DNA from 4 places in the Alteromonas sp. RKMC-009 genome. Region 3 is predicted to be linked to each of the others. Evidence: predicted binding sites of a transcription regulator. Region 3 holds the regulator's gene; each other region holds the start of a gene.

Region 1 (5,687 bases), 110 kb from region 3:
CGTTCTGGCATCCGTACTGGCGCTGCCATTTCATCTGATGATCACATTCTCCGGCTTGTTACTGTTAGGAGGCACTTTGCTTCCGTGGAACGGCAGTGGTGGTGGTCATGGTGGTCCTCCGGGTGGCGGAGGTCCGCAGGGACAGGGCGGGCCGCAACGGGGCGCACCGCAAGCGCGGGCAATACAACATAAGCCGGCAGCGCCAGTTGTGGACAATAGCGCCCTGCTGGCACAGGTTATGGCCAGTGCTTCTGCTGAATGGGGCGTACCTGCTGACCGCATCACCATTAAAAATCCGGGCACAGATAAAGCGACATTTTCTGTATCCGGTCCCAACCGTGTTGAGTTATCCGCCGGTCGTGGCGGGAACAGCGGGCTGGTTTTTAACTCTGAAGGTGAAATTCTGAAAGTAGAAGAGGCGTCTTCTGCACCGAATACCAGCCAGGCAATTTATAACTATATGGACATGCTGCATCAGGCCCGTTTTGCCGACAGTGTTACCCGCTGGCTGCTCTTTTTTGCCGGTATCCTGGGCACGTTAATGGTGGGGACCGGTTCTGTCCTTTGGGTAGAGAAGCGCGCCAAGAAGCAAATGGGACGCAGAGGCTTCGAACTGGTGAGAGGCACAAACATTGGTGCTATCGCCGGGCTGATGGTGGCTACCGGTGCTTATTTCTGGGCGAACCGCCTGTTGCCTGCAGAATTGGCGACACGCAGTGATTGGGAAATACGCAGCTTTTTCATTGTATGGGGGCTTTGTGTGGTAGCCGGACTGTTCAGACGCGACCGGAAAGGCTGGCTCTGGCAAACGCTGGCAGCAGCAGTGCTCTTCACCTTTATTCCGTTGCTGGATGTCGCTACATCACCTGTTCTGATGCCTGATACGTTGAGGATCATATTCGATGCAGCCTGTCTTATCCTGGCCGCTCTGGCCTGGTATGCGGTGAGTAAACTCAAAGCTGAACCTAAATCTAAACGCGCGCCGTCAGGCCGCAAAGACAGCCCTGCCCGCCGGAGACGGCCTGCACCGGAAGCGGGCAGCACCGGGGAGCAGACAGCATGATGACATTTTTGTGTTTACTGTTGTGCATTGCCGGTTTCCTGCACTTTTCTATGGCGAACCCGAAACATTTCCGTGCGGTCACCGGTGATGAGATTGAAAACGTACCCGGGGGCAGACTGATATTTCAGACTCTGGCAGTGTGTTTTCTGACTGTTGCAACGTTTCCGGCGATCGCCGGCTGGCAAACTGAAATCGGACTGGTGGTGTGGTGCGGATTGCTGCATGTGGCAGCGGTACTGGTGTCTTTGTTGTTTACTTATCAGCAGGATGCGCTGGGGTTTGTATGGCGCTGGTGTGTGCCGGGAGGCTGGCTTCAGCGGGTATTACCCCGCTGATCCAACTGTCCGGGTTCAAATTTAGCCCGGACGTTTTACCCAGGCACTGCACCAGCCGTTGGTGTTAACCAGTTTACCCGGGAAAATGGCGCATGGACGGTGAGCTTGTCCGTCCTCGCCCTGAATGTACATGCAATTGCCGCACTGAGACCCTTCCACCGTTGATTTCGGGGTATATTTCAATGCCTGTGCTGTGGGGTCGTCGGTCTGCAGTTGCTCCTGTGCCTGTGCGCGAAGTGCAGTGCCACCTAACGTCAAACCGATCAGTGTGGTGCCTGACAGTTTTAGGAAATCACGACGGTTCACATTACTCATAATTTGCTCCCATAAAGCTTAAACGAGAATGATTTGTTTTTATTTGGTCTTGTAACGTAAAAAACCTGCCGCGATGACAGGTTTACTATGACAATAGTTATACGACACATTTACGGGACTGCCAAATCGTTCCGTCACATATTTGATGTAGATTAACTTTTCTTCACCGCAGGACCTGTGCATTTATGCGTTTTTACCTGCCAGCGTGACGGGTTTGTCCGGTTTCGCATAGGCATAACGGGCGATGGGTTCCGCACGGTGGTAAGTATCCAGCCCGCTGATACAGGCAAGATTCATTTTCTCCAAATCCAGTTGTCCGTCCTCACCGGTGGCCCCTTCCATCACGTAAATATCAAGCACCCTGCCAATGACCAGTACTGTCTGATTACATTGCAGCGTGGATATTTCTTTTGCCGCCATGGCCATACGCAAAGGACTTTGGGCGACAAATGGCGCGGCGAATCCGTCTTCTTTCAGCGGTGTTAAGCCTGTGGCATCAAACTCACTGGTGTGTTCATCATAGCGGGCGGAAGTCTGATGAGCTTTATCTGTCCAGCCGGCGCTGACTGCATTAATGGTGTACACACCTGTTTCACGAATATTTTCCAGCGTTTGCCGTGGCACAGTATGCGGACGTAACAACATGCCCTGAAGAGGAGGATGTGCCCCCACGTGAAATACAGAGCTGATAATGGCCAGGTTATCCCGTTTACCGTCAGTGGTGCCCACAAGGTTGGCCCCTTTGTAGCCGGACAAACAGTTGATCAGGTTCGTTCGGGTCTGTTTTTCCAGCTCATTGATAGCAGCAGAGGAAAAATGCCGCATGGACGGGTCAGTCATATCAGGCATTCTCCTGCTCAACCTGCACGGTCAGGTTATCGCCGTCGCTGTACACTGTCATTTCAATAGGCTGGCAGCAGACCTGGCAATCCAGTACCTGCATAACATTGATATCGTTCTGTTCATCAATTTCTACTTCATTCGGCTCCATGCAATAGGGGCAGTGAAATAACTTAGGGGTCGTCAGACTCATAACCACTCCGGATAACTGATTAAATGATGTTGTTAACCTTTGATATACGCAGAAAACAGATATCCGGATTGTAAGGAAACTGCATCCGGCGGGTTGATTAAGGTGGCTGTATAAATATACACTTGGTCAGGTGTACAGTGTCCGGTGCAGATGATGCGTAAAACGTTGCCTGAAAAATATTATCTTGATCACTTCCGCGAGTTTTTGTCCTTTTTCGACGGTGCCAGTGGCGCATTGCTGGACGACAGTGCGCGGCGTTTTATTGAGGATTTCAATGCACTGCCGGAACCGCAGCAATGCATCATCGCCCGTGCAGCAAACCGCAAATACGCCATCATCAACCGTGAGCATTTCTACTACGAAGAAATACCGCATCCGCAGCAGCAAATAGATGCGCTTTCCGCCTCCGGCTGGTTCGGGTGTGTAACAGAAGCGCCGCTGCAGGAACTGGCCGGTATGCTGACCAAGGCCGACATTCTGCAATATCTGCATGATCTCGGGATCAGCGGTCAGCCTGCTTCAGCAAAAAAGAGTGTGCTGATGGCAGACTTATTCGATGGCATAAAACGTCACGGCTGGCCGGCGTCATTGTCGGTGGAGCATTTATTGTTTTGCCGCTTCGATGCCACTATGCGTTATTTACTGTTTCTGTTCTTCGGAAACACTAAAGGGCGGCTGAATCAGTTTTCCATGCGTGATCTCGGCATCATGCGTACGCGGGGCCAGGCTGTGTCTGATCAGGCCCGCTTCGAATTGCCGGAGGATGCCGGCGCTGCTTTTTACTATGCCTCACGCACCGGCGAACTGGATTTTCTTGATGATGAGGCCTGTCTGGCAGCAGCGAAAGCCCCCGTGCCGGAAACCTTCTCCACCATCTCAGCGGTGCTGGCGGAAAAATACCACGCAAAACTGGGGTCAAAGCTACTTTCTGTCGACCGGCAGGCTGCACTGACTTTTCTTGAACAGTCTCCCGGCGACACAGCAAAAGAAAAATGGATTCGGGAAGCTTACAAAGAGGGATTAAAAGACGAGGTAAAGCAAAGTCTGGAAAGCATTATCGATACCCCGCCCTCAGATACATTGCTGGCTTTCGCAGAAGATTTTTATCAGCGTAAATATCATAAGAAGCGCACCAGTATCGTGACTGATATGTTGCGCAACGCGTCCCGTACGCTGCAACTGGACGAGAGTCAGAATCAGTCTGTTGAACGGGGCGTCATTGCCTGGTATCAGCGTCACGGCGCTGAAGCCTGGCGAACTGAGAATCGCTTGTGGCGGAGTCTGTTTGCCCTCACGTTCTGGACATTATTGTTTGAAGAGGATGCGCCGGTAACTGCCTTCGACCGGCGTCCCCAAAGCCTGAAGAATAATGCTTTATACGATTCATTTGCGGTAAAAATTGATGAACTGCTGGCAAGTTTTACTACTGCAGACGCACTGATGAAGCATGTAACGGCCATGGCCGCTGCCCATTATGGAGAATCGAACAGCCTGTTCCTGTGGGGAGCAAAATTGCTGGACCCGGTCAAAGGCTTGCTGACACATGCGCCGGTTACACAGGTAACCGCCATGCTGAAAATGATGGCGCAGGATTTTGCCAGTCTGCGTGACGGGTTCCCCGATATTATGGTGGTGGAAAACGGGGCGCTGCGGTTTGAAGAAATTAAGGCGCCCGGCGATCAGCTTCGCCGCAACCAGCTTGTCAGTATTCAGAAGCTGCAGCAGGCCGGATTTGATGTGCAAATAACGCAGGTAAGCTGGTACCGTGACCCGGAGCAGCCCTACGCTGTTGTCGATATCGAAACCACAGGCGGTAACAGCCAGTATCACCGGATCACCGAAGTCGGCATTGTGAAAATCATCAACGGGGTAGTGGTGGATGAGTGGCAGTCTTTAATCAATCCGCAGCGACACATTCCTTCGTCTATTACCAGACTGACCGGGATCAGTAACGATATGGTTGCCGGTGCGCCGGTATTTGCCGACGTAGCTGAATCCATTGATGCTTTTACCCGTGACTGTGTGTTTGTCGCCCATAACGTCAATTTCGACTATGGATTTATCAAACAGGAATTTGCCCGTCTTGAGCAGCCTTTCCGGCGGCCCAAGTTATGTACTGTCAGAGAGTCCAGAAAAGCCTTTCCCGGACTTGCCTCATATTCACTGGCGGCGCTGACAAAACACTTCGGCATTGATATGGAACAGCATCACCGGGCATTGTCTGATGCAAGGGCGTCAGGCGAACTGCTGGTGATGACGCAGCAACAGGATTAAAAATGCTTAATGCATCGTTGCTGAACCCGCGGGTTTTCTCCTGCGTATTTTATTATGCACTGTTGAAGTGTGTACGCGTTCTTGCTGTTTGGCCTTCTCTCCGGGAAGGCCTTTTTTATAACTTCATTTTCAAACCGGTGAGAACACGCTCCACGTTGTCCACCACGTCCAGCCGGATAAACCATTCAGCATCTTCTGCGAACAGCGCACTGCCGCCTATTTCGCCGGAAAAGCCATGACCGTATCCGAGAAAGTCCTCGGTGAGTTCCGCACGGGAACCCAGCCCTTCATCAACCCGGGAAGCGTAGACAAAGTAAGACAGCGGATAGTTTTTAATGGCACCTTCGCCGGCAACGCCAATAATGGCTTTATTGCGTGACTGGTCAAGGCGCTGGATCCACTCAATAAATATTTCATGCTGCGGGTGCCAGGCATAGCGGTATTCACTGCGGACAAAATTACCGCCTGTCATGCGCTCCAGACTGATCTCAAAGCCGGCTTTATCTGAAAAGCGACCCGAATACTCAAGCTCAGCATAATCCAGTTTCGCCGGTAGTTGCAGAGCATTTGAGGGATCCTGGTTATCCAGTTGTCCGGCAACCAGTTCTACAGCGTGATGACTGTTCAGATTAACCACATGGCGAATACCTTCAATCCACCCGTCTTT
Region 2 (5,687 bases), 1.4 Mb from region 3:
ATGAGAATATCAACGCCACCCACTCCCAGAAGTTTACCATCCCGGTACACAGGCCCCTGAACCACCGTCGAAACGCTTCCATCCTGTGAATCTGTCGCCGGAGGTGTGACATAGATCCCCCCTTTCTCTACAGCGGTCAAAAACCACGGGCGCTGATTTGCAAAGTAATTATCTTCCTCACCCACACGGCCCTGCTCATAAAAATACTCTCCGGTACCGGCAGTACCGAAAAAAGCAGACTTAATGTGCTTGTCATTACTGCTGATGGCGCTGAATGACGCAAAAATATCGTCAGCAGCCTCACCACTTAACGTACCGCCACGCTGCGAGTGTTGAGTAAAAAAGTCCGTGAAGAAAGGATTGTTCAGAAATGTAGAAGCGACACCTCCGTAGGTAGCAAAGAAACCTTTTACAGATTCCGCTTCACTGGTAACAAGAAAATGAAGATCCCGCTCGACGGTCTGCCTGGTTTTATCGCTAACAATATTGAGCAGGAAAATCGTTGCTACAATCAGTAACAATGCGATAGCACCGCCAACAATGAGCACAAATTTTTTCTGAAGTGAGAGTGATTTCATACGCGTTCCCGTGTTTGTGTTTCACCTTCCATATTCGGGAGTTGGTGAAATCTTTTTTATAAGTTTATATTTTTAACGGCAGTCATCTTCACTTCTACAGTAAATTGAACGATAAAAAAAGTGCATTCCTCGTCTTTTGGACAGTTCATTACCTACTGATTTTATTATTCTTTTTATTAGATAACACTAATAAAAAGAGTTAAACGGTCTACAGAGGCCTTCTTACAGGACGGTTCGCCTTTCAGGACATTGATTTTTTAAAACCCGGTTTTTTCACACAAAAAAAGAAGCCAGCTTTTCAGCTGGCTTCTCATTTGATTAACTGTCTATTGATTTGTCGTTTCATGCGCAGCCTTTCACAGGCTGCCGGACATAAATCTTACAATTTTTCTTCTGTTTCGCCTTCGGCTTCTTCAGGCTTCACTGTTTTTTGAGCCAGTAACTCTGCGCGCAGCTTGGTTTCGATGTCGTTAGCGATATCAGGGTTATCTTTCAGGAACGCCATTACGTTCGCTTTACCCTGACCAATACGGTCACCGTTGTAGCTATACCAGGCACCGGCTTTATCAACCAGCTTCTGCTTCACACCAAGGTCAATAAGTTCAGCTTCCTTACTGATACCCTCGCCGTAACGAATCATGAATTCCGCCTGCTTAAACGGTGGGGCAACTTTGTTCTTCACCACTTTCACACGGGTTTCGTTACCAACAACCTCATCACCTTCTTTCACCGCACCGATACGACGGATATCGAGACGCACAGAGGCATAGAATTTCAGCGCGTTACCACCGGTAGTGGTTTCAGGGTTACCGAACATAACACCAATCTTCATACGGATCTGGTTGATGAAGATACACAGCGTATTCGATTTCTTGATGTTAGCGGTAAGCTTACGCAGCGCCTGAGACATCAGACGTGCCTGAAGACCCACGTGAGAATCACCCATCTCACCTTCAATCTCGGCTTTCGGTGTTAATGCAGCTACCGAGTCAACAATTACTACGTCAACAGCGCCGGAACGAACAAGCATGTCACAAATTTCCAGCGCCTGCTCACCGGTATCAGGCTGAGAGACCAGCAGGTCATCAATGTTTACACCCAGCTTTCTTGCGTAAACAGGATCCAGTGCGTGTTCCGCATCAACGAATGCACAGGTTTTGCCTTTCTTTTGCGCTTCAGCGATAACTTGCAGTGTCAGAGTTGTTTTACCTGATGACTCAGGACCGTAGATTTCAACAACACGCCCGCAAGGTAAACCGCCTATTCCAAGTGCAATATCGATACTGAGTGAACCGGTAGAAATGGCTTCGATATCATGTGCCTGATTGTCACCCAGACGCATAATGGCACCTTTACCAAATTGCTTTTCAATTTGGCCAAGAGCGGCGGAAAGAGCTTTGTTTTTGTTGTCGTCCACGATATTATCCTCAAGATAATGACTGTCCGGTAGTTACCCTGTCGTATTACGCTGCCACTTTTACTTCTGTTATTTTTTAACTTCCGCAAAATATAATTCGGTCAGCGCTTCAGTAACTCACGAAACGTAATTCGAATGTTGAGTGCATTTTATACTGTATAAGCATACAGTCAAGTAAGATTTCACAATTAGTCTGTCAAATCCCGTTTTATTCAGCAACCAGTCGTTGGTACAGATAAGAAATTGCATGGGCGATGGCCTGTTCCCGCACCGCTAACCGGTCACCTGAAAATACGTGACGCTGCGTGTTCAGTTCACCGTCTATCATAAAGCCAAACCAAACTGTACCCACCGGCTTCTCCGCCGAACCACCACCAGGCCCTGCAATACCACTCACCGACACACCAACCTGCGCACCACTCTCCTGAACAACACCCCGCACCATTTCAGCTACGGTTTGTTCCGATACAGCTCCAAATTCTTCAAGCGTTTCAGCTTTCACCCCAGTAAGTGATTGCTTAGCCTCATTTGAATAAGTGACCCAGGATTGATTGAACCAGTCAGAACTACCGGAAACAGAAGTTAATACGTAAGCAATTCCACCACCGGTACAGGACTCAGCACAGGATACATGCCAGTTTCGCCGGCGAAGCACATCTCCGGTGGCAACCACCTGTTTAAGTAAGGCACTGTCTTGTGAAACAGTTGAAAAATCTGCGCTCATACGAATAATACTCACCAATGAATTAATTCCGTTGTACCATTTTACACATTTAGCAAACTGTAAAGACAGAAAGTTGGCCTGATGAAAGCTTTGTAGTGAAGTACGCTGATGGTAGGGGGAGCGTAACTGCATTTGAAACACGCCGAAAACCCATCCCTGGGGGCTCGACTGCCGCATCCATGCGGCAGACGGTTTCAAATGCAATTACGCCCCCCGACCGCGCGCCCTTCACAACTAGCAACATTGCGCCAGAATAAAAAAAGAGGTTTTCTTGGAATCACATACGCCGATGATGCGCCAGTATCTGGCCATAAAAGCACAACATCCTAATATTTTACTGTTTTACCGGATGGGGGACTTTTATGAACTCTTCTATGACGATGCCAAAAAGGCCGCACACCTGCTGGATATTTCATTAACAGCCAGAGGCAAATCCGGTGGTGAACCCATTCCCATGGCGGGAGTGCCTTATCACGCAGTGGAAGGTTACCTGGCGCGCCTGGTAAAAATGGGCGAGTCTGTGGCGATTTGTGAGCAGGTTGGCGATCCTGCCACCAGCAAAGGGCCGGTGGAACGTCAGGTTCAGCGTATTGTCACGCCGGGCACAGTGACCGATGAAGCACTATTAGAAGAGCGTCGTGATAACCTGCTTGCTGCAGTGTGCGGTCACAGCATGCAGTACGGCGTTGCCACCCTCGATATCAGCAGCGGACGTTTTCTGGTGGTTGAATGTGACAGTGATGAACAATTGCTGGCCGAATTGCAACGCCTTAATCCTGCGGAACTGCTTTATCCGGAAGGATTCGAAGGTTTACCTCTTATTGAAAAACGAAAAGGTTTACGTCGCCGTCCCGAATGGGAGTTTGATCCGCAAACGGCAACAGAGCAACTCAATCAGCAATTCGGCACCAAATCACTGGATGGATTCGGCATCAACGGCTTAGATAAAGCCACCGGTGCAGCCGGCTGTGTACTGCAATACGTTAAAGATACCCAACGTACCGCCCTGCCCCATATTCGCAGTATTCATCGTGAACAGCAGGAAACACGTATTCAGCTGGATGCCGCCACGCGAAGAAATCTGGAATTAACCGACAATTTATCAGGCAGTCAGGAAAATACTCTGTTCAGCGTGCTGGATTCTACCGCCACCCCCATGGGCAGCAGATTACTTCAACGCTATTTGCACGCCCCCATTACCGATCATTATGAACTCACCCGACGCCAGCAGGCCATCGGAAAACTGATTGAACAGGGTCATGAAGATATCGCCGATACATTAAAACGCATTGGTGACATAGAACGCATCATGGCGCGGTTAGCCCTGCGTTCGGCCCGTCCCAGGGATTTCTCCCGTTTACGCAATGCGTTTAACGAATTGCCCGGACTGCTCGACCAGTTATCCTCTCTTGAGGATTCGTTATGTGCGGATTTAGCCAAGGCTGTCAGCACCTACCCCGAATTACAAAGCCTGTTAAATCAGGCTATCGTGGATAACCCTCCGGTTGTGATCCGCGATGGTGGTGTTATCGCTGAAGGTTTTAATGAAGAGCTTGATGAATTGCGGGCGCTGTCAAGGGGAGCCACGGACTACCTGGATGCTCTGGAAGTCAGAGAACGGGAGCGTACCGGCGTCTCTACACTGAAAGTGGGCTATAACAAAGTGCATGGCTTTTTTATCGAATTAAGCCGCGCAAACAGCGGCGCAGCACCGGCAGACTATATCCGCCGTCAAACGTTGAAGAACACCGAGCGTTACATTACGCCTGAGCTGAAAGAGCATGAAGATAAAGTACTGACCAGTCAGGGCCGGGCGCTGGCTCTGGAAAAGCAGCTTTATGAAGGATTATTCGATGCCTTCCAGCCTCAGCTTACTAAGCTGATAAACACAGCCGAAGCACTGGCTAAACTGGATGTGATTCAGTGTTTTGCCGACCGGGCGACCGCGCTCGACTTACATTGCCCTATCCTCACAGACAACCGCGAAATCACCTACGAAGCCGGTCGTCATCCGGTGGTTGAGCAGGTCATGACCGACCCGTTTATTGCCAACCCGGTAACCCTGGACACCAAACAACGCATGCTTGTTATTACCGGTCCGAACATGGGCGGTAAATCAACGTACATGCGTCAGACCGCTCTGATTGTACTGATGGCATACCTTGGGTGTTACGTACCTGCAGAAAATGCAAAAATCGGCCGTGTGGATCGTATTTTCACACGTATTGGCGCATCTGATGATCTGGCGTCAGGGCGTTCTACCTTTATGGTTGAAATGACCGAGACCGCCAATATTTTGCATAATGCCACTGAGCACTCGCTGGTATTAATGGATGAAATCGGGCGCGGCACCAGTACATACGATGGCTTATCTCTCGCCTGGGCATGTGCCTGCTTCCTGGCAAGGGAGATTAATGCTTATACCTTGTTTGCCACCCATTATTTTGAACTGACACAATTAGCTGATTCTGAAGAAGGCGTGGTCAATGTACATTTAGATGCGGTAGAGCACGACGATACCATTCGCTTTATGCATACGGTAGAAACCGGTGCGGCCAGCAAAAGCTATGGCTTGCAGGTTGCCCAGCTTGCCGGCGTTCCCCGTCCGGTAATCAATGCTGCCCGGGCTAAATTGCATGAACTGGAAAACCGGGCACCACAGGAAGACGCCCCGGCCACAAAAATAACAAAAACGTCGTCAGATTCCGGTTCGCCCACAACCAGAGCCGGACAATCGGAAATGCACTTTACCGATATGCCTGACCCGCTGCGGGATGCACTGAATAATTTGTCTCCCGATGAACTTTCTCCCCGGCAGGCACTGGATTTAATCTATACGCTAAAACGGCTAAGTCAGGCGTGATACTTAAGGCTTTATTAATTTACCTGAAATAAACCCGCCAGCCCGGCAGGCAAACCGATTGTTTGCCTGCTACTCTTTCGCTATAATGTTGCGCCGTCCAGGTGC
Region 3 (5,687 bases):
TCCACGCCTCATTGATGAAGCCAGGGTTAGCATCTTTCTTCACTGCGAAATCGGGCACCCACCAGGAATGGATAACGTCGTCAGAGGTGATCAGGAAGCGGACTTTTTGTCCGGTAGGAATGACCAGAGGACGATCTACCTCAAGCAGGTAGTTTTCCCCTTTTTCGAATTTGTTCTCAATCTGCTCACGCTGTGTGGCCATGATGGAGTAAAAGGACACATCGCTGTCCATGTACTTGTAATGCCATTTCCACTGGGAGCCGGTGACAAGAACCGTCAGTTCAGGTTCACTGGCATCTTCCATCGCGATGAGGGTTTGTGCTGCCGGGACGGCCATAAAAATCAGGATCAGGAAAGGAATGACTGTCCAGGCGATTTCTACTTTCACATTTTCGTGGAAGTGCGCCGGTTTGGCGCCCCGGGATTTACGGTGCTTGAACATGGAGTAAAACATCACACCGAACACCACCACGGCGATGGCCACACAAATTGAGAACATCAGCATATGCAGGTCGTAAACCTGTCCACTGATGTCTGTGACACCTTGTCTCAGGTTGATTTCACCTGACCGGTCTGATGTTGCCATGGTTTCTGCTTGCAGCGATGCCGGAATAACAGACATCGCTAATCCCCAAACCATCATTGCGTTACATACGAGTTTCTTCACTCAACACCTCCGTGATGGAGGATCTTGTGTAATACCCTGCTCACAGGACCCTGTCGTATCAGGCTAGCCGCCTGTTAATTTTTATCTTTTTTTGTTATTTTTTCGTTAACAACGGTATAAGAATTAAACAGATTTCATCTTGTGTCTAGTCTTTCTGAAAAAATAAATGGCCGGGGTAGCCTCAGAAACAGGGTCAGAGCACTTCATTCTGATATTTCGAATGTTTCGTTCAGATCTTCGACACATCCGTATTTCAGGAACGCCGTATTATAGGTAAGTAAATCGTCCTCACACTTGTGACATCAACGTTATGAAAGGAATGTGTAATGAATAAATTTATCCCGGCAGTATTAGTTTCAGGTTTAATCAGTGCAGGCGCATTCGCGGCGCCTGTCAGCTACCAGATTGATCCTACTCACACCAGCGTTATCGCTTCATGGAATCACTTCGGATTCTCTAACCCGACAGCCGCTATCAACGGCGCTGAAGGCACCATCGTGTTTGACAAAGACGCGCCGGAAGACAGCAAAATCGATGTGTCTGTGAAAATTGATACCATTGATTCATTTGTTAAAAAGCTGAATGAAGAATTTGTCGGTGCTGACTGGTTCAATGCAGCGAAGTTTCCTTCTGCAACATTTACCAGTACAGATGTTGAAATGACAGGTGATAAGACGATGGAAGTGACCGGCGATCTGACGATCAAAGGTGTGACTAAGTCCGTCACTATGGATGTCACTCTGAATGGTTCAGGTGTACACCCGATGACTCAGAAAGAAGCGATTGGTTTTGATGCAATGACCACCATCAAGCGTTCTGACTTCGGTATTGATATGTACGTACCGAATGTAAGTGATGAAGTGACGTTGCACATCACCACAGAAGCACAAGCTAAATAAGTTTTCGCATCACCGTCCGGATGCCCGGCCCGCGCAAGCGGGCCTTTTTATTGGTAGCGATCTGTTAACTGCGGTAGTCTGGTTGTTTTTATTGTCAGGGATTGCTTCTATGTTGCGCCGCGCAGTTTTCTCCTCTTTTCTGTTATTTTTAACTCCCTCTGTTTTTGCCAAAGATCTTCCTTCCGGCGCTATTAACGCTCTGTTTGAAGAAGCGGTAAGTCATGACACAGTGCCGGGTATAACCATGGCGCTCGGTAACGATAAGGGCATGCTGATGGCTAAAGGCTACGGTTTTGCCGACGTTGAAAACCATGTACCTATGACGACAGATCACAAGGTGCGTATCGGCAGTGTCTCTAAACTCATCGCTACGGCCGGATTAATGCGTCTTGCGGAAGCGGGCAACATTGATCTGGATAAACCGGTCACTGAATACGTCAGCGCATGGCCAGCTGATAAACCGGTCATTACTCTGCGCCAGCTTACCTCACATACAGCAGGCATCAGGCACTACAAAGAAGGAGCCAATGAATTCCTTCTGAATGAAAGTTATCCGGATATCGACAGTGCACTGGCGATGTTTAAAGATGATCCACTGCTGTTTGCACCCGGCACAGATCACCGTTATTCAACGTTTGCCTGGACACTGGTCAGTGCCGCAATGGAAGGGGCTGACCCGTCCCGGGATTTCCGCGCCATCATTAACGAAGAAGTGTTTGCGCCGCTGAAACTGGACAACACGGTATTTGACGACCAATACACCATCATCGATCACCGGGCGAGACCTTACACCGTACACGAAGGTGAGCTGATTAATGCGCCACAAACGGATCACAGCTATAAATGGGCCGGCGGCGGTTTTATTTCTACGCCGTCAGATATTGTCCGGTTTGCTGTAGCCCATGTGGCAAGCGATTACCTGAAACCAGAGACTACCCGGGCCATGTTTACTCCTGCCAGGCTTAACAATGGTGAAACCGTGGGCTTCGGCATAGGCTGGAAAACCGGTTTTGGCGATTACAAACAACGTAAAGCGTATAAAGACAATGCCAGCGCGCTGGCTTTGATGGACGATATTCCTGATGCAGTGATGCACTCAGGTGGCAGTATGGGCGGCATTACAATGACCATTCTTTGCCGTGAACATAAAACAGCGGTTACTGTAGTAAAAAATGTCAGTGGTGAAGACGATGCTGATGTTTTTCTGCTGGCGCTGAAGACACTGCACTTTGCACATACCAGCCAATAGTAAAAAAAAGGGCGATGATGGTTCACATCATCGCCCTTCCAATTTTTCAGCGCTGTGGCCAGTGCGCACAATAGTTATTGCACCGCGCTTAGCGAAAAGCCTTACATCCAGTCAGCATTGCGGATAACACCTACAGCCAGACCTTCAATGTTGAATGGTTCAGCAGCAAGATCCACCTTGATGGTATCGAATTCTTCATTTTCTGCATGCAGCCATACTTCGCGGCCGCGTTTTTCCAGACGTTTTACCGTGACATCCTCATCAACCCTGGCAACAACAACCTGCCCATTGTGCACGTCAGTAGTACGGTGAACGGCAAGTAAATCACCATCCAGAATACCGATATCTTTCATACTCATACCGTTTACACGTAACAGGAAATCCGCACGGGGGTGGAACAGATCAGGGTCGACCTTGTAATGCATTTCCACATGTTCCTGCGCCAGAATAGGTTCACCTGCCGCAACACGGCCGATTAACGGTAAGCCTGCGTCTTCATCGTTTTCTGCTTCCAGCGGAATATTCAGCTTTATACCCCGTGAGGTACCCGCCAGAATTTCGATTACACCTTTACGGGCCAGCGCCTTTAAATGCTCTTCTGCTGCATTAGCTGATTTAAACCCTAATTGCTTCGCAATTTCCGCACGGGTGGGCGGCATGCCGGTTTCCAGCATGGTGGTTTTAATCAGTTCGAGAACTTCCGTTTGTCTTGGAGTAAGTGGACGCATAAACAGCCCTGTTTTTCTATACAGTTCCTGTGAGTATATACAGTTGCGCTGGTTTGACAAGGGCTGCCGGCGAAATTATTACGGTTATTTCGACGCGCACTCAATAAATCGGGCCAAAGCCGGGTTGCTGTTGTCCTGCTGCCATACCAGCACATATTCCACCACCGGCGCTCTGTTCAGCGGCAGCAGAACCACATCCGGCGGACACACCTGCTTCAGCGGTTCAGGCACAAGCGCAATCCCTACTTCACTGGCCACCAGCGACACGATGGTTTGCTGTAACTGGGTTTCTAACACCACACGGGGCACAAAGTTCGCTTCAGCACAGTACTGTTCAATGGTGTTACGCAGCTCCGGCGCCACATTGTGGGGCGTAACAATGAATTTTTCGTCAACTAAATCCTCTGCGCAGACTTTTTTTGCCCCGGCCAGCCGGTGGTGTTTATGAACAGCCAGACAGAGCGCTTCAGTGCGCAAAGACAGTATTTCCAGTCCCCGGGACGTCGCCGGCTTTAACATGATGGCGGCATCAAACTGCGCAGAAGTAACGCCATTAATTAACTCAAAGGGAATAACCTCCTGAATATGAAAGGACACAGCGGGATAACGGGACATAAACTGTCTGGCCAGTTCAGGCACAATGTTATAAGCCGCATGCATCATGAATCCCACAGACAAGCTTCCCGACTTTCCGGCACCGGTCGCTCTTGCCCGTTCCGCGGCTTTGCTGACCGATTGCAATATGGTTTTGCTGTCGCGGTAAAACTGCTTTCCTGCGGCAGTCAGACTCACGCCTTTCGGGTGACGACTGAACAATGCCGTACCCAGCTCTTCTTCCAGCAGTGCGATCTGGCGGCTGAGAGGTGGCTGAGTGATGTTTAGCCGCTGCGCAGCCCGACCCACATGACCGGTTTCAGCTACCGCAATAAAATATCTTAAGGGTTTTATATCCATGATGATTCAATATTTGTATCAGAATTAACTCAATTCTATATTGGATTGAATGATAAGACTAAAGGTAATCTGACCGCCGGTTCCCTGATCACCTGTCATTTCATGTTGTCTGTTTTCACGCTCATATTCCCCATATTTGCCCTCATATTCCTTGGCTGGTATTTACGCAAAAGGGATTTGCTGAACGACTCTGCCACTACACAACTCAATAAATTTGTTGTCTGGCTGGCGTTGCCTGCGCTGCTTTTTGACATCACAGCAACGTCTGCCATTGCGTCTCTCTGGCAACCGGGTTTTGTTTTGAGCTTCACCCTCGCCGTGTTTGTCATTTTTACGCTTACTGTCGCAGTACAAAGGAAACGTAATATGTCGCTATCAGAGAGTGCAATAGACGGGCTAAACACCAGTTACGCCAATACCGGATTTATGGGCTTTCCCTTGCTCATGGCGGTAGCAGGAAGCGAAACGCAGACGCCAGTGCTCATTGCGACAATCATCACCGTTTGTGTTTTATTTGCCGTTGCCATTGTGCTGATAGAGATTGATCTCAGTAAAGCAGTAAGCCTTCGTAGTCTGATTGCAGATGTAAGTGTAAAGCTGCTGAAAAACCCGGTGGTGATTGCACCAATGGCCGGGGTCATGTTTACCGCTTTTGATATTGACCCTCCCCATCCATTGCTGACCACGGCATCGTTGCTGGGTCACGCTGCAGCCCCCTGCGCATTGGTAACCATAGGATTGTTTATTGCGGGCAGTCATACCTCAACGAAAGGCAGCAGCGCTTCGGTTATCAGCTTTGTGATCACCAAACTACTTGTCCACCCGGCGCTGGCATACGTAATCGCGATGTTGATCATGCCTGATAACGCGACAGGGATTTTTTACGTGGTTTTACTCAGCGCGTTACCTGCAGGTACAGGCCCGTTTATGCTTGCAGAGTATTATCAGAAAGAGGCGGCGAAGGTCTCTGCGTCGATCCTCATCACTACCGTAATGTCGCCGTTTACCCTTGGCGTCATTATTTATCTTTTTCAGTAGCTAACGCGTTATGCACCGCCCGGGTGAGAGGATAAAACCAGAGCACCACAGCCCCGAGCAGACAGCCTGCGCTGGCTACCAGCGAAATGATTTCGACGAATAGCACAGACTCAATATCAGCGTTTGCACTTTGCGCCGCATATTCCAGCGCA
Region 4 (5,687 bases), 820 kb from region 3:
CGTTATTCGCATCTGATTGATCCCCGTACCGGTAAACCCATTACTCATAATCTGGTGTCGGTAACGGTGGTGGACCCGTCGTCTATGACTGCAGATGGCCTTGCCACTGCGTTTAATGTGATGGGGTGGGATGAAGCCAAAGCGCTGGCGGAGAAAGAACATCTTGCCGTTTTCTTAATTCGTCGCACAGCAGATGGCTTTGAGGAGTATGCATCTCCTGAGTTTGATACTATGGTTGAAGTTAAGAATTAGGAGACGATGATGTCTACATTTATCCTCGCGTTTGTGTTTTTTCTTGCCATGGTACTGGCAATGGCTGTGGGTTATCTGATCCAGAAGAAGTCCATTTCCGGCAGTTGTGGCGGTTTAGGCGCACTGGGTATTGAGAAAGCCTGTGATTGTCCTGAGCCGTGTGACCGTAAGAAAATGCGCCTGGAACGTGAAGAAGCCAGACAGAAGAAAATTGCTGAGTGGAAGGATAACCAGATCCTGTAAATACTCATGTTTATCAGCATACACTCTGTGATGATGAAAATGGCCGGACGAATGTCCGGCCATTTTTGTTTCTACTCGTAGCTGTAACTTAACGTTACGTTGCTGTAAGTGCTGTAAGCTCTCAGGCCGATATGCCAGGTGCCGTCAGCCGGTGCAGTAAACGTGCACACCTCACTGTTGCCGTTCTTGTAAGGACGACAATCATAGGCCGATGTGGAAGGCTGGCTGCCGTATCTCACATACAGATCGGCATCACCACTGCCGCCGGAGATTTGAATTGTCATCGTGGAAACGCCAGCCGGGATATCCCAGGTGTAGCGATCCCAGGATGACCGTGAACCTGATAATCCTGTTAATTGTCCTGATACCGGTTCCACACCCGGATCGGTCGGGTCTCCACCGCCGTTACCGCTGCCATCACAACCGTTGTTGTTCAGGTAGCTGTTTGCTTCCGCTACCCGCACAATGCCGTAACCGTACTGGTTATCTCTGCCTGAACTGCCACGATCTTCTGCGGTGGCATTTAACGCGTTTCTAATCTGCGTAGCGCTGCACTGGGGATGAAAGCTCCAGACCAGGGCCGCTGCACCGACAACGTGTGGCGTGGCCATAGATGTGCCGCTGAGGGTGGCGTAGGTGCTGTCCGGATAGGTGGAGTAGACTGAACTGCCGGGGCCGGCAATTTCCACCTGCGAGTTGTACTGTGAATAGCTGGCGCGGTTTTTACCGGAATCAACGGCTGCAACAGATACTACGGCATCGTAGGAGGCAGGGTAAGACAGTGAACTGTTGCCGGCGTTACCGGCTGCGGCGACCAGCAGCATGTTATCGTCTGTGAAACCCTGCATGGCAGACGCTTCTGCCGAAGACGAGCCTGAGCCCCCTAAACTCATGTTAACCACATCAGCGCCGGCATCCTGACACTGGTCGATAGCAGTAATGATGTCAGAGGCGTAAGTCCAGTCACCGTTGTCGTTGAATATTTTCACAATATGCAGGCTGGCACCGGGATAGACACCGATCACACCCTCTGAATTGTCATAGGCGGCAATCGTACCGGCAACATGCGTTCCGTGGCCGTTGCCATCGTTATACCAGTTACCCACTGCACTGTTATTGCCAATTCCGGTAACCCCGTCATTGGTGCCCGGTAAATCCGGATGACCCAGATTATAACCGGTATCAATAATACAGACTTTGCGGGCGCTGGTATCAGACTGGATCAGCTGATTCGCCTGTACCATGGTGTAACCATATGGCGTGGACTGGGCCATTAACTCCCGCACCGGATCAGGGGCGATATCAACGTCCTTACTCTTGCGCAGGGCGTTGAGTGCTTTCTTATTTAATGTGACGACAGCCATGCCATGGCGTTCCATCACTTTAAGTGTCTTGCCACCTGCCTGTTGTATGGCAGATTTCACTGATGCCACATCCAGCGCCTTGTCACTGGCATTAATGCTGCCTTTGCCCGCCATTGCGCCTTTACCATTTTTAAAGGTGACAATGTAGCGTTCATTGCTTTCCTGTAAACGCAGATCCTGGCGCAGGTTCTTTAACTGCTCAAAGGTAAGTGGTTCAGGGGAAACACTGACCGGCCCGTTGCCGGCAGACGCTGCAGTAGCGGTTAATGTAATTAAACTTAACGATGTAGCGAGTAACGATTTGGATGGTAATGTGCGTAATATGGACATTATTTTTTTCCTGTCTTGTTGTTATCCCCTCCCGCTCTGTGGCGTGTTACTACGGGGTATTTTTACCGGGTCTGTACACATCGGTTTATCTGCTTTAGTGATGACAAAAACTGTTCCGTCAGCTTGTCATTCAGGAGAAATAAACCGGCTATGCACAAACGTTGTAAACGCTGCTTTTTTCTGCAGCTCGAAATCCATACTACTTAAGTCTATCGGGAGTTACGCATATAGCCGTATAACTATGAATGGCATTTAATACGTATAAAAAACGGGGGTATTGGTATGCCGGCCAGGCATGACGGGCAGCGGAGAAACAAAAACTGACTAAAATTTAAGTTAAGGAAAAGATAAATAAAAACAGATTTATCCCGAAATCCAACTTAAATTTTGTGTAAAGATGTAATCAGGAAAAGGGGCGATAGCGTATCCGGGGGCGGAGCCGGAAAGGTTTGCTATGCAATACCTTTCAGTGTCCGGTTTATCCAGCCAAGAAGGAACTTTGCCTGCGAGGGATTATGATTAACAATTTCCGCATAACGGGCGACTTTCTTGAGTGCATAGCCATGCAGAAATACTTCCGGTGGCATGTTGTTGATGGCCTTTAAGGATTTTGTACCGATGATCCCGTCAACGTACACATCAGCAACTTCCTGAGCCAGTTTCGACGCTGCAGACAGACCGGCATTAACAGCGAAGTCAAAGAGGGTTTCAGCTACACGTTGAGAATCAATAAAGTCTCCGCGGATCCGTTCCCAAAAGTGCTGTTGATAGAACGCTGCGACATGGGGCATCAGTTGACTGTCGGGAACGCCGGCATCAAGTAGCGGCCAGCCTTCCCAGTCAGGATGAAAATTGCGGGCTATGCCGGCGTAGGTAGCACCACCGCGGTCACCCTCCACACGATGAAGTGTATAGCCCCCTTCGTTATCAATCATTTTTTCAAAGGCGGGTAAAAAAGCAGCCATGACATCCTCCCTGATGAATGGTTAAATTTTACGCTTATTACCAGTTTATCTTTTCAATAAGGTTTTACAATCCTGTTGTATTAACTTTTTGCAATATTTTGACCTTTTATTCAGTGTTGAACTTTGCACTGGCATAGTTGACATAATCCGCTAAAATGCTGTTCATATATACAGTGTGGTGGCAGAGTGCGAAAGATTATTCACGTTGATATGGATTGCTTTTACGCTGCAGTTGAAATGCGCGACAATCCGTCATTGATCAATAAGCCCATAGCGATTGGCGGCAGCGCCGATCGCCGTGGCGTGATATCAACGTGTAACTATCCGGCAAGAAAATTTGGCGTGCGCTCTGCCATGGCAACAGCATACGCAAAGCGTTTGTGCCCTGAGCTTATTCTGGTTCCCGGCAGAATGGATATGTACGTCCGCGAGAGTCAGCGTATCCGTGAAATTTTCAATGATTATACCGACCTCATCGAGCCTTTATCTCTGGATGAAGCCTATCTGGATGTCACTCACACCACTTTGTTTAACGGCAGCGCCACACTCATAGCACAGGATATCCGCCGGCGAATTAAAGAAGAACTGAATCTGACTGCCTCGGCTGGTGTGGCATCATGCAAATTCGTGGCTAAGGTAGCCAGTGACGAAAATAAACCGGACGGGTTATGTGTGATCACACCGGATAAGCTGGATGCATTTGTCAGAAATATGTCGCTGTCAAAAATTCCCGGCGTGGGCAAAGTCACACAGCAGAAGTTGCAGCGTCTGGGCCTGACTACCTGTAATGATGTCCGGCAATATCCCTTTGAACGTCTGCAGAAAGAGCTGGGGAAATTCGGTTCAGTGCTGTGGAACCGTGCTCACGGTGTGGATGAGCGGGATGTTAATGTCAGCCGGGTAAGAAAATCAATCGGAGTGGAACGTACCTTCAGCAGCGATTTGCATACGCTTGATGAATGCAAGGCGGTACTGCCTGTACTGTGGGAGAAGATGCAGCAACGCATTGAAGGGCATTTAAAAAAGACCGGTGAGCGGAAATGTCTGATAAAATCTCAGGGCGTGAAGCTCAAGTTTCAGGACTTCCAGCAAACCACCGTTGAGCACCGTCATCACGATATCCAAGAAGCGTTTTTTTATGAATTGCTGGATGAAGCGTGGCAACGGTCCAGAGGCAGGGGTGTCAGGCTGGTGGGCATTCACATTGGATTAGCCGGCGGTTTGCCGGCAGAGCAGCTGCTATTGCCACTGGAGGATGAATAATATGTCAAAGTCGGTTGTGCCCGGAACGTATCAACATTACAAAGGCAACTTTTATACTGTCATCGGTGTGGCTAAGCACTCAGAAGATGAATCGGAACTGGTGGTGTACCGGCCGGAATATGGTGAAAAAGGGCTTTGGGTGCGTCCGCTGACCATGTTCACTGAGCAGGTGGAAGTGAACGGAGAAACGGTTCCCCGTTTCAGACATATTGAAGAGCAGGACCGGGATTAATCATCCGGTAGAATAAAATCATAAAAGGGGCGCAAAGCGCCCCTTTTAAATTACTCGTATCCGCTGTTTTGCCGTTACTGGTTGCGCTCAGCATCAAATACCTTAATTCCCGCTGTCCAGGTCTGCAGCACCCGGGTGCGCCAGATATCTTTCGGATCTACATCGAAGATGTCCTGATCCACAAGAATAAAGTCAGCCCATTTCCCCGGGGTCAGCGTACCCAGACTGTCTTCCATATGTGCGGCGTAGGCAGCATCCAGCGTAAAGCCTCTGAAAGCCTGCTGAACGGTCATCGCTTCGTGAGCATACCAGCCCTTTACCGGCTGGTTGTTTCTGTCCTGACGGGTAACGGCAGCATGAATACCGTAAAACGGATTGGCCAGCTCTACAGGAAAGTCTGAACCCAGCGGAATGGGGATCCCTGAATCCAGCAAAGTCTTCCACGCATATGCACCGGCCATGCGATCCTTTCCGAGGCGGTCTTCTGCCATGTTCTTATCGCTGGTGGCGTGGGTGGGCTGCATGGAAGGCAGTACACCCAGCTCCGCAAACCGGGGCAGATCGTCGGGATGAATCACCTGAGCATGTTCAATACGGTTTCTGAAGTCAGCATCAGGATGTTTTTTCATTTCCTTTTCAAATTGATCCAGCGCCATACGGTTTGCGCGGTCGCCGATAGCGTGAAAGTTGAGCTGAAATCCGGCGTTCATGACTTTACTGAACAGGGGAGCCATTTCTTCAGGCTGGGTAAGCAGTAAACCTGTCTGATGCGGATCGTCGGTATAAGGGGCCAGCAGAGCTGCACCACGGCTTCCAAGTGCGCCGTCACCATAAGCCTTTACACTGCGGATAAACAGAAAATCATCACTGCTGCGCACCGGTCCGTTATCCAGCATGGCGTCCAGGTCCTTGTCTGTAGCACTGACCATGGCGTAAATACGTACCGGCAACGATTGTTCTGCTGCACGGGCCAGATAAAAATCGTAAACCTGATGAGGAACACCGGCGTCATGCATGGCGGTAACACCCACGGACAGC

The links. Region 3 encodes LexA, which represses DNA repair genes until DNA is damaged. Its sites were predicted from a motif close to TACTGTATNNNNATACAGTA; they were not measured.
Region 1: a site for LexA is predicted at 2,851-2,870, ahead of DS731_RS20575 (exonuclease domain-containing protein). Genes of this name have one in related genera too.
Region 2: a site for LexA is predicted at 2,775-2,794, ahead of mutS (DNA mismatch repair protein MutS). Genes of this name have one in related genera too.
Region 4: a site for LexA is predicted at 3,311-3,330, ahead of dinB (DNA polymerase IV). Genes of this name have one in related genera too.

What each region holds. Positions count from the first base shown of each region.
Region 1 covers NZ_CP031010.1:4,736,899-4,742,585, reverse strand. Annotated here, with positions in the region: gene DS731_RS20600 (PepSY-associated TM helix domain-containing protein) at 1-1,063, shown strand, start outside; gene DS731_RS20595 (DUF3325 domain-containing protein) at 1,060-1,398, shown strand; gene DS731_RS20590 (high-potential iron-sulfur protein) at 1,420-1,713, opposite strand; gene DS731_RS20585 (flavin reductase family protein) at 1,897-2,553, opposite strand; gene DS731_RS20580 (CPXCG motif-containing cysteine-rich protein) at 2,555-2,746, opposite strand; gene DS731_RS20575 (exonuclease domain-containing protein) at 2,897-5,020, shown strand; gene DS731_RS20570 (hypothetical protein) at 5,136-5,687, opposite strand, start outside.
Region 2 covers NZ_CP031010.1:1,354,014-1,359,700, reverse strand. Annotated here, with positions in the region: gene DS731_RS05855 (methyl-accepting chemotaxis protein) at 1-578, opposite strand, end outside; gene recA (recombinase RecA) at 958-1,995, opposite strand; gene DS731_RS05845 (CinA family protein) at 2,204-2,719, opposite strand; gene mutS (DNA mismatch repair protein MutS) at 3,009-5,582, shown strand.
Region 3 covers NZ_CP031010.1:4,843,327-4,849,013, forward strand. Annotated here, with positions in the region: gene coxB (cytochrome c oxidase subunit II) at 1-586, opposite strand, end outside; gene DS731_RS21080 (YceI family protein) at 994-1,566, shown strand; gene DS731_RS21085 (serine hydrolase domain-containing protein) at 1,676-2,815, shown strand; gene lexA (transcriptional repressor LexA) at 2,917-3,543, opposite strand; gene DS731_RS21095 (LysR family transcriptional regulator) at 3,628-4,497, opposite strand; gene DS731_RS21100 (AEC family transporter) at 4,600-5,535, shown strand; gene DS731_RS21105 (MFS transporter) at 5,516-5,687, opposite strand, start outside.
Region 4 covers NZ_CP031010.1:4,026,200-4,031,886, reverse strand. Annotated here, with positions in the region: gene DS731_RS17680 (FAD:protein FMN transferase) at 1-252, shown strand, start outside; gene nqrM ((Na+)-NQR maturation NqrM) at 262-495, shown strand; gene DS731_RS17670 (S8 family serine peptidase) at 567-2,189, opposite strand; gene DS731_RS17665 (glycoside hydrolase family 108 protein) at 2,642-3,154, opposite strand; gene dinB (DNA polymerase IV) at 3,341-4,417, shown strand; gene DS731_RS17655 (DUF1653 domain-containing protein) at 4,419-4,649, shown strand; gene DS731_RS17650 (amidohydrolase) at 4,724-5,687, opposite strand, start outside.